DNA from 3 places in the Undibacterium sp. Ren11W genome. Region 2 is predicted to be linked to each of the others. Evidence: predicted binding sites of a transcription regulator. Region 2 holds the regulator's gene; each other region holds the start of a gene.
The links. Region 2 encodes sigma-54, which starts transcription at its own class of promoters, with help from an activator protein. Its sites were predicted from a motif close to TGGCANGNAANCTGCTTT; they were not measured.
Positions count from the first base shown of each region.

Region 1: a site for sigma-54 is predicted at 1,557-1,574, ahead of ACO0K8_RS09130 (PEP-CTERM sorting domain-containing protein). Genes of this name have one in related genera too.
Region 3: a site for sigma-54 is predicted at 1,309-1,326, ahead of ACO0K8_RS13030 (ammonium transporter). Genes of this name have one in related genera too.

Region 1 is NZ_JBMPPB010000003.1:81,777-85,035, forward strand. It holds gene ACO0K8_RS09125 (patatin-like phospholipase family protein) at 1-614, shown strand, start outside; gene ACO0K8_RS09130 (PEP-CTERM sorting domain-containing protein) at 838-1,467, opposite strand; gene ACO0K8_RS09135 (hypothetical protein) at 1,959-2,159, opposite strand; gene ACO0K8_RS09140 (hypothetical protein) at 2,216-2,413, opposite strand; gene ACO0K8_RS09145 (SPFH domain-containing protein) at 2,473-3,259, opposite strand, start outside.
Region 2 is NZ_JBMPPB010000008.1:81,941-85,199, reverse strand. It holds gene ACO0K8_RS16950 (enoyl-CoA hydratase/isomerase family protein) at 1-73, opposite strand, end outside; gene hpf (ribosome hibernation-promoting factor, HPF/YfiA family) at 473-817, opposite strand; gene ACO0K8_RS16940 (RNA polymerase factor sigma-54) at 939-2,426, opposite strand; gene lptB (LPS export ABC transporter ATP-binding protein) at 2,444-3,187, opposite strand; gene lptA (lipopolysaccharide transport periplasmic protein LptA) at 3,190-3,259, opposite strand, start outside.
Region 3 is NZ_JBMPPB010000005.1:130,665-133,923, forward strand. It holds gene ACO0K8_RS13020 (arginyltransferase) at 1-417, opposite strand, end outside; gene aat (leucyl/phenylalanyl-tRNA--protein transferase) at 467-1,183, opposite strand; gene ACO0K8_RS13030 (ammonium transporter) at 1,375-2,577, shown strand; gene ACO0K8_RS13035 (NUDIX hydrolase) at 2,591-3,157, opposite strand.

The DNA of each region.
Region 1 (3,259 bases), on a different contig from region 2:
ACCTGGGCGCGCGCAAGCACCTGGCGCGCCATATGACACGCGTGGTGATCGGCGACAGCCGCGATACGCTGGCCTGGATGCCGAATCATTTCGATGCCTTCCAGACCGATTTTGTGGCGCTCAGCGCCGAGAATCTACTACCGTCCTTGCTGGCCTCCGGCACCCTACCTTTGATCATGCAACCGGTACGCCAGATCGCCGGCACGCCTGCCGGCACTTACTGGGACGGCGGCATGATCGACTACCATCTGCACTTTCCTTACGCGCAGCTGCAAGACAGGCACGGAGCCGGTTTGGTGCTGTATCCGCATTTTTCCGATCACATCATCCCCGGCTGGCTAGACAAGAGCCTGCCATGGCGACGCGCCAGCAAGGGAGAGCACAGCAGCTGGCTAGACAACCTCATCATGCTGTCGCCATCGGCTAGTTTCATACGCAACTTACCGCGTGCCAAACTACCCGATCGCACCGACTTTTTCCACTACGGACTAGATCACGACGCGCGCATACGCAACTGGAAACTGGCAATCAGCGCCAGCGCAAAACTAGCCGAAGCGTTTGCGGCATTTGTAGAGAAACCTGACATGGCAATAGTCAAGCCGCTCAATTTTTAATTTTCGAAAAGCACCTAGCCCAGCGCGCATATTCCATGCGGGTTGGCGAGCCTGCCCTGCCACCAGGCGCATGGGATATGCGTATTGGCGGGGGTGCATTTTGGATTTGGTGGAACTTGTCGCCAGCCTTGAATTGGCCTAAGCAACGCCTTGAGGCTCGATAAGCAAATAGGGAGGATACCGTAACACGGCAGCCTCCCTATTTAACTCAAGGACGCAATATTTAGACCGAACGGCGTCTGCGTATTGCAGCCAAACCGGTTAAGGCTGCGCCAAACAGCAAGACGCTGCTTGGCTCTGGTATGGCGGCCGCATCCGCTGGGCCGACGATTAATGCGGTACCTATGTCACAACAAGCTTGACCGGTAGTCATAGAAATAGAAGTAAAAGTACCGGTAGTATTTTGGTTACCCGTCAAGAAATGGAAAGCGCCGATATTATTGGCCGCACCATCCACAAAATAACTTCCTCCAACATTGCTAATCGCGGTCAAGCCATAAGTAATTCCGGCTTGCAAGGTGAACGACATTGCATTGGAAAACTTATATCCTGCACCAGTATCAAGAAAAGATTTTGGACCTGATTGAAACAGCAAAGCGCCAGAATTTGAATTGAAAATCAAAAAATTCAGATCGCTGTTGCCGTTGATATCGACGTCTACACCGAAACCGGTGAGGGTTTGTACCGAATCCACGGTCAGTCGGCCTATCGGTGCACTACCTGCAGAACGGATAGTTCTAAAGCTACCAGCGGCATCTTCATGCGTGATCATCGTCGCAGATGCCGTAGAAACAACGCCTGTTACACCGACCAATGCGATCATACTGGCAAGGGTTTTAAATGTTAATTTCATAATTATCCTAGTGTTAATTAAGGAGTATGCCTTGCCATCATCAATGCCAAAATATTTCCCAAAAGCAGCAAAATGACGTCTCATTCTATTAAGCAACTATTATGCCAATTTATAAGCCTTTGATTTTAAACATACTTTCCAAATGCCAATAAAATTTGGACCATGAAGTGTAAAAAAATCCGACACTTTTTTAAAGAAAATTTGGTTGAAATAATAAGAAAAATATCGTCTAAAGTGGAATTTTTGTATTTTTATTATGACATTTGTTATGCCCGCATTCGCCATTGCCAGAGATTATTAATTGGCCTAGGCATAAGTTACTAGCGCTGGGCGAAGCCAGCGTATTCAAAATCAACACGCCCCCACCCAGCTTATATTTCGAAATCTGCAACCAGGCCTGGCCCAACACGCATATCCCATGCGGGTTTGCGGGCATACCCAGCCACCATGCGCATGGGATATGCGCGTTGGCGGGGTACTTTTGAAAATTCCTATTTCTTGTTTGAGCTAGCCAAATCGTCGGTGCCACCGGCATCGGGCAGTTTGCGGCCGCGTTGTTGTAGCGCCTGGCGTAGCAGATATTCGACCTGCGCGTTAGCGCTGCGCAGCTCTTGGGCGGCCATGCGTTCTATCTCGGCCCATAAGACTGGATCGATACGCAAAGGGAAGGATTTTTTACCTGGGCTGGCCATAAGTTTTTTATGCGTTTCTCTTTTTTCTTTACGAATCGATACATAGATGCACGGATTTACTCATGCTTGCCATCAGCTCGCGCCTGGTCCTGCTCGAGTTCTTCTTTGCTGAGCGGAACAAATGCGCCCTGCATACGCATCCGTGCATGCCGCTCACCTTCTGGCGAGTTGTAATATTTAAACAGCTGATAAGCTAAGTAGACTCCAACTATGGCGAACAGTATCAAAACGAAAATCAGGGTATTGTTATTCATGAACACTCCTTACTACTGAAACTTGCATCGAGATGGCTGAGCGGTTTTTAAAAAACACATCAGTTGTAAAGCGTACCGGTGTTGATGATGGGTTGGGTCTCTTTATCCGAGCACAGTACCACCAGCAGGTTACTGACCATGGCGGCTTTACGCTCATCATCGAGCTCAACGATCTTACGTTCGGATAAGCCGCGCAACGCTTCTTCTACCATGCTCACTGCCCCATGCACGATCTTCTTGCGGGCACTGATAATGGCTTCGGCTTGCTGGCGGCGCAGCATGACTTGGGCGATCTCTTGCGCATACGCCAGATGCGTCAATTTGGCGTCTTCCACATCGATACCGGCGGCGGCGAAGCGGCTATGCAATTCTATGCGCATGGCATTGGCCACTACTTCCATGCCGGCTCTTAGGGTGGTCTCACCTTCGTGCAAATCCTCGCCGTCGTCATACGCGTATTGCGACGCCAGATGGCGTAAGGCGGCCTCGGCCTGAACATTCACGAAGCGCTCGAAATCGTCGACGTTGTAGATCGCCAGTGCGGTTTCTTCTACGCGCCAGACGATGGCAGCGCCGATCTCGACCGGATTACCGCGCTTGTCATTGACTTTCAAAGGCGGAGTATTCAGGGTGCGGGCGCGCAGGCTGAGTTTGCGCTTGGCGAAAAGCGGATTAGTCCAACGCAGGCCCTCGCTGCGATCGGTGCCCTTGTAACGGCCGAACAGCGACAGCATGGCCGCTTCATTCGGTTGCAGCATGTACATACCCGACAGAATGAAACCGCCCAGCAACATCGTCAGCGCTCTGAGCAATACCGCCACGCCACTTGGCTCGGGGGTGGACGCC
Region 2 (3,259 bases):
TGAGGGCTTTCGGTCTATCTAGGGTGATGAACCCTATGCGGTTCTGTATTGAGCTTAATATATGATTACTCATAGGATCTGGTATTTAGTGAAGGTGATTGGGATGGGATAAGAAAAATCAACTAGTGCCAGCCTGGTCACGCAATCTGCATGCGGCTTGCAGCCGAGATAGGCTGGAAACCCGCATGAATAGTGCGTGTTAGGCATGCTGCCATTTTGAAATTTAATCAGCAGCGAGTGCAGGATGTTCTTGTGCCCATGTTTTATCGAAATTTTAGATTGCCATTTTATCGAAATTTGTCCGCTAATCAAATGAATCTGTGAAGAGATTCGAAAGGTGCAAAGAGACAATCGCAGCCCTACAAAAACGATTGCACAAGATGTTTTTTTTGCAGATGCACATATCTCTTTTGCCAACAAAAAAGGACGCTGAAGCGTCCTAGTTTTGGGTTCCCTTTGTGGGTTGATAGTTTTACACTGAGGCTGGATCAGGAATATGTTTGATCGCTTGATGCGGATGTTCCTGAATTTTGTCTTTGTGTTTAATGACTTGCCTGTCTAGTTTGTCTATCAGTGTGTCGATGGCAGCATACAGATCCTGCGCCAGACTTTCAACGTGAATATCTTTACCGCTGATGTGCAGATTAATATCTGCTTTATGACGTTTGTCCTTTTCTCGGAGCTTGTCGACCGTCAGGATGACGGCGATATCAATGACTTGATCGAAGTGTCGCCTGATACGTTCTAGCTTGTTTTGTACATGTTCACGAATTGCAGGAGTTACTTCAAGGTGATGACCACTGATGGTGAGATTCATAAAACGCTCCTATGGTGATGTTACTTGATGACACTATCGCTATTACTATGCGCCCAATCTGAAAAACCTGTTTGAGCTAAATCATATATAGCAATCTAACGCAAAATTTCAAGAACAATTTTTACAAAGATTTTCGCAAACTGACCGGTGGAATTTTAAGGGCTTCGCGGTACTTGGCGACTGTGCGGCGCGCAATGACCATCCCTTGTTCACCCAGCATGTCTGCAATCTTGCTATCAGAGAGTGGGCTTTTCTGGTTTTCTGCTCCTATCAATTGTTTGATGAGTGCTCGTATCGCCGTCGATGATGCTTCACCCCCTGTTTCAGTGGCGACATGGCTACCGAAAAAATACTTCAACTCAAACATACCATGTGGGGTCAGCATGTATTTCTGAGTGGTCACACGAGAAATTGTACTCTCATGTAAACCCAGTGTATCAGCAATTTCGCGCAAAACAAGAGGGCGCATCGCGACCGCTCCATGTGTGAAAAAATTCCGTTGTCTTTCGACTATTGCTTGCGAAACCCGTAAAATCGTCTCGAAACGTTGCCGCATATTTTTGATCAGCCAGCGTGCTTCCTGCAACTGGGGATTAAGACTGCCATCCCCACGATTTTGCTTCATGATATTGGCGTACATGCTATTGACACGCAGCTTAGGCATGATGTCCTGGTTCAATAACACTTGCCATCCATCAGCAGATTTTTTGACTATTACATCCGGCACCACATAGTCGGAACTACTGACTGCAAACTCGGCGCCAGGTTTGGGTTTGCATAAACGTATCACCACCTGTGCCTCGCGCAAATCCTCATCGTCACAATTAAAAACCTTCTTTAAGCGAGCAAAATCGCGTTGTGCAAATAAACCTAATTGTGTTTCTACGATGGCAAGTGCGAGGCGTCGGGTGACGAAAGCGATTTTGGGCAGGCGTTTGATCTGCAGCGCCAGGCACTCGGAGCAGTTACGTGCGCCAACACCGGCAGGATCAAAACTTTGTACCATGAGCAAGGCAAAACTCAGCTCTTCAGGCTCAACCAATAGTTCTAGAGGGATGCTGGAATGAATATCTTCCAGGCTCTCTATCAGATAACCGCTATCATCGAGGGCGTCGATTACCAGTTCCACCAAGGCCAGATCGCGCGGTTCGCGCAGATTCAGACGCATTTGCTCCAGCAAATGTTCTTTAAGTGAAATATGCGCCGCTTCTAACTGCGGTCTTCCCTCATCCTCTTCCGAGGATTTACTGCCTTGCGGAGCATCGTCAAAACTCCACTCGGTTTCGCTAGGGCTGACACTATCGGCCGCGTTGCTAACTTCTGAGATCTCGCTGGAGTCGGTATTGGCGTTACTCTGATCTTCAGCAGAACTGACGCCGAACTCCGTTTCAGACCGTGATTCAGTACTGCCAATGGCGCCGTCCGCCAACAAGCGTACCGCGCTATCGAGTGGATTATCGACGCGCTCTAGCATGGGATTTTCTATCAGCAAGTTTTCTAGTTCTTGATGCAGTTCCAGCGTGGACAATTGCAGTAGCCGTATCGATTGTTGCAATTGTGGCGTGAGTGCCAGATGTTGCGAGGTGCGTAGCTGCAGGCTTTGCTTCATGCTGAGTGTGATTTCCGCTACATGCGGAAATGCTCTCCCAAATAGACGCGCCTGACCGATTCGTTGCTGATGATTTCTTCTGGACTACCGCTGGCTAATACGGCACCCTGATTAATGATGCAAGCGTGGTCACAAATGCCTAAGGTTTCGCGCACATTGTGATCTGTGATCAAGACGCCTATGCCGCGATTTTTTAAAAAAACCACGATGCGCTGTATCTCTATGACGGCAATCGGATCGACCCCGGCAAACGGTTCATCAAGCAGGACGAAACGGGGATTGGTTGCCAGTGCGCGGGCAATTTCTACCCGTCTGCGCTCACCACCAGATAGCGATAGCGCTGGATTCTCTCGCAAACCTTCGATTTGTAAGTCGTCGAGTAGGGCATCGAGACGTTGCTCGATGGCAGCTTTGCTCAGAGATTTTCCGTGTTCATCGGTTTGTAGTTCGAGTACAGCGCGGATATTGTCCTCCACCGACAACTTGCGAAATACTGAAGCCTCTTGCGGTAAGTAAGATAAGCCGAGTTTGGCGCGCTGGTGTATCGGCATGCGCGAGATATCAACGCCGTCGATATCGATTTTTCCTGCATCTGAGGGGACCAGGCCCACGATCATGTAGAAGGACGTGGTTTTACCAGCGCCATTCGGGCCTAGTAAGCCGACTACTTCGCCACTTTTTACTTCTAAAGAAACATCGCGCACTACCTGGCGCGCCCCATAGCGTTTTTGTAAACCCTGGATGACGAGTGTACTAGTCATAATTATTTGGCTGGAGTATTCATGTTGACTGGCTTTGCCGGTTTAGGTTGCAGCGTCAATTTCACACGCCCA
Region 3 (3,259 bases), on a different contig from region 2:
AAACTGCGCATATTGGTCGCGACTATCGTGATCCATGCCGCCACCGGCATGTCTTTGGTTTTGATATTTTTGGTAAAGTTCATAATGCTCATGCTGGTAGCTTAAACTGGTCACGCTGGCCACCAGGTCAGCATGTTTTTTGAGCGCACGGCGCTGGCTGCGTGTGCTGATAAATTCATTGACGCGGACACGCACCGGCACGCAAGCCTGGCAGGTGTCGCAATGCGGGCGGTAGATGAAGATACCGCTGCGACGAAAACCATTTTGTATGAGTTCGGAGTAGACATCGGCATTGATCAGATGCGCTGGCGTCGCCACTTGCGAACGCGCCTGCAAGCCATCCAGATAGCTGCATGGATAAGGTGCCGTGGCATAGAACTGTATGCTGGAGAAAGGGAGGTCGTTAAGTTGAGTCACTTTTATTATGCCCGTTACGTCTCAGTGTTAACACTTTATGCCTAAAAACTCAACTATTGAAGGTCTTTAATGGCTCCCATATCGCGATCTCAGGCAATGCGGTGGCTAGATTGATGCGGCGTATAAACTCGCTTCTTGCAATCGGGCGCGCACCTAAGGTAGCCAGATGGGCAGTCTCTTGTTGGCAGTCTATCATTTTCACGCCGTGTGCGCGCAAGAAAAATATCAAATGAGCAATCGCGATTTTAGAGGCGTCGCTGACGCGGGCAAACATGGATTCTCCGTAAAACATTTTGCCTATGCAGACACCGTAGGCGCCACCGACTAATTCACCATCGAGCCAGACTTCCGACGAATGTGCGTAGCCGGCCTTATGTAAATCCGTATAGCCTTGGATGATATCGGGCGAGATCCAGGTGCCGGCGCCATCGCGGCGCGGCGCGGCACAGGCACGCATGACGTCGGCGAAGGCGCTGTCAAAACGTATTTCCCAGCGGGTATCTTTGGCGACCTTCTTCAGTGTTTTTTTTAAGCTGTCCGAGAGCTTAAACTCATCCGTCATCAAGACCATACGTGGGTCGGTAGACCACCAGAGTATCGGTTGCCCCTCTGAGTACCAGGGGAAAATCCCATGTCTATAGGCATCTAACAGGCGCGCGGCAGATAGATCGGCACCTGCTGCCAGCAAGCCGGCAGCCTCTTGATCGGCAGCCAGGGCCTTGCTTACGTCTGGGAAGGGGCTATCGAGTTCCAGCCAGGGAATCATGTTCGCCCTTGGGCGATTTGCATGCTGCGCACCAAAAAGGCGCTATATTTTGGTGCGAAATTGTCGTTAGTCATGAGCGTGGAAAAATTCGGTATATAAATCAAGGATTTAAATTTGCACTAAATTGGTACATTTATTGCTTTGCTAGTGCGTCAGTATTTAATATTTGCACATTTATCGGGAGATTCTATATGGATGCACATAAAAGTGGCGCGGATGCCTTGTTTATCTTGCTTGGGGCGATCATGATTTTAGCCATGCACGCGGGTTTTGCTTTCCTTGAGCTGGGTACAGTACGTAAAAAAAACCAAGTTAATGCTTTGGTTAAAATTATCGTCGATTTTGCCGTGTCAACCATTGCGTATTTTTTCGTCGGTTATGGTATCGCCTACGGCATGCAGTTTTATGCCAGTGCCGATGTGCTAGTAGAGCGTAATGGCTTTGAGCTGGTCAAGTTTTTTTTCTTGCTAACCTTTGCGGCGGCAATTCCTGCCATTATCTCCGGCGGTATCGCTGAGCGCGCCAAATTCTATCCACAATTGATCGCGACCGCCTTATTGGTTGGGGTCTTATATCCGTTTTTTGAAGGAATAGCCTGGAATCAGCGTTTCGGCATTCAAGCCTGGCTCAAAGCGATGTTCTCAGAAGAATTCCATGATTTTGCCGGCTCGGTGGTGGTGCATGCTTTTGGCGGATGGGTGGCCTTGCCAGCCGTTATGCTATTGGGTGCACGGCGCGGACGGTATATGAAAAACGGCGCGATTGCAGCGCATCCGCCCTCTAGTATCCCGTTTCTGGCTTTAGGTGCCTGGATTCTGACAGTGGGTTGGTTCGGCTTTAATGTCATGAGCGCCCAGACGCTCGATAAGATGAACGGCCTGGTAGCGATCAATTCTTTGATGGCGATGGTGGGCGGTACTTTGGTGGCGCTAGTCTTAGGTAAAAACGATCCTGGTTTCGTGTATAACGGGCCTTTGGCGGGCTTGGTGGCGGTTTGTGCCGGATCCGATTTAATGCATCCGTTGGGGGCCTTGGTAACAGGCGGGATTGCCGGCGCGATTTTTGTCTGGATGTTTACCTGGACCCAAAATAAATGGAAGGTCGACGATGTGCTTGGGGTCTGGCCGCTGCACGGCTTGTGCGGCGCGTGGGGTGGGATTGCCGCCGGGATCTTTGGCTTGAAATCGCTAGGTGGCTTAGGCGGGGTCAGCTTTGCCTCGCAATTGGCTGGCACCGCTCTGGGAATTTCAATTGCGCTATTGGGTAGCTGGGCGATTTACGGCAGTCTTAAAAAACTGATGGGGATACGTTTGGATCCTGAGGAGGAATTTGAAGGTGCCGATCTGTCTATACACAAGGTTTCATCTACCGCCGAGCGAGAAACTAGTTGGTAGTTACTTGAATGTTTCAATCGCGCATGGCTTGAAACAGGTCATGCGTATGGAGTTCATAGTTGCCGCCTTGCTTGACCTTGGCCAAATCTGCGAAGAAAAATTTGAGTGTATTGCTCACTGTCGGGAAGGCAATCTCAGCCCAGGGGATTTCTTGCTCACTAAATAGTCGCACCTCTAAACTTTCAGTCCCCGCCAGATAATCGAGGTCTAATAAAGTGGCGCGATAAAATAGGTGGACCTGATTAACGTGCGGAACATTTAGCATAGAGAATAGTTCATGCAGGGCGATATTGGCGCCAGCCTCTTCTTCGGTTTCTCTCTGTGCTGCCTGACTGGTGGTTTCGTTGTTTTCCATGAAGCCAGCTGGCAGTGTCCAATAGCCATAGCGCGGCTCGATCGCTCGCTTACATAATAGAATCTTGATTGCGCCGTCTTGGGTCCATACCGGGATTGATCCAACCACGAGTTTAGGATTTTGATAGTGAATGGTCTTGCACGCCGAGCAAACGTGACGTTCGCGAGTATCGTCTGCGGGAATTTCAATGACGATGGGGGCGGCGCATTCGGGGCAAAATTTCATGGTGCAGATTAGTAGTAAAAGGGAAGCCTAAAGTGTAGCACCGGATCGCACGAGGCTAGGATAAACTCAGCACTACATTCTGATACCCATACTGTTTAGGAT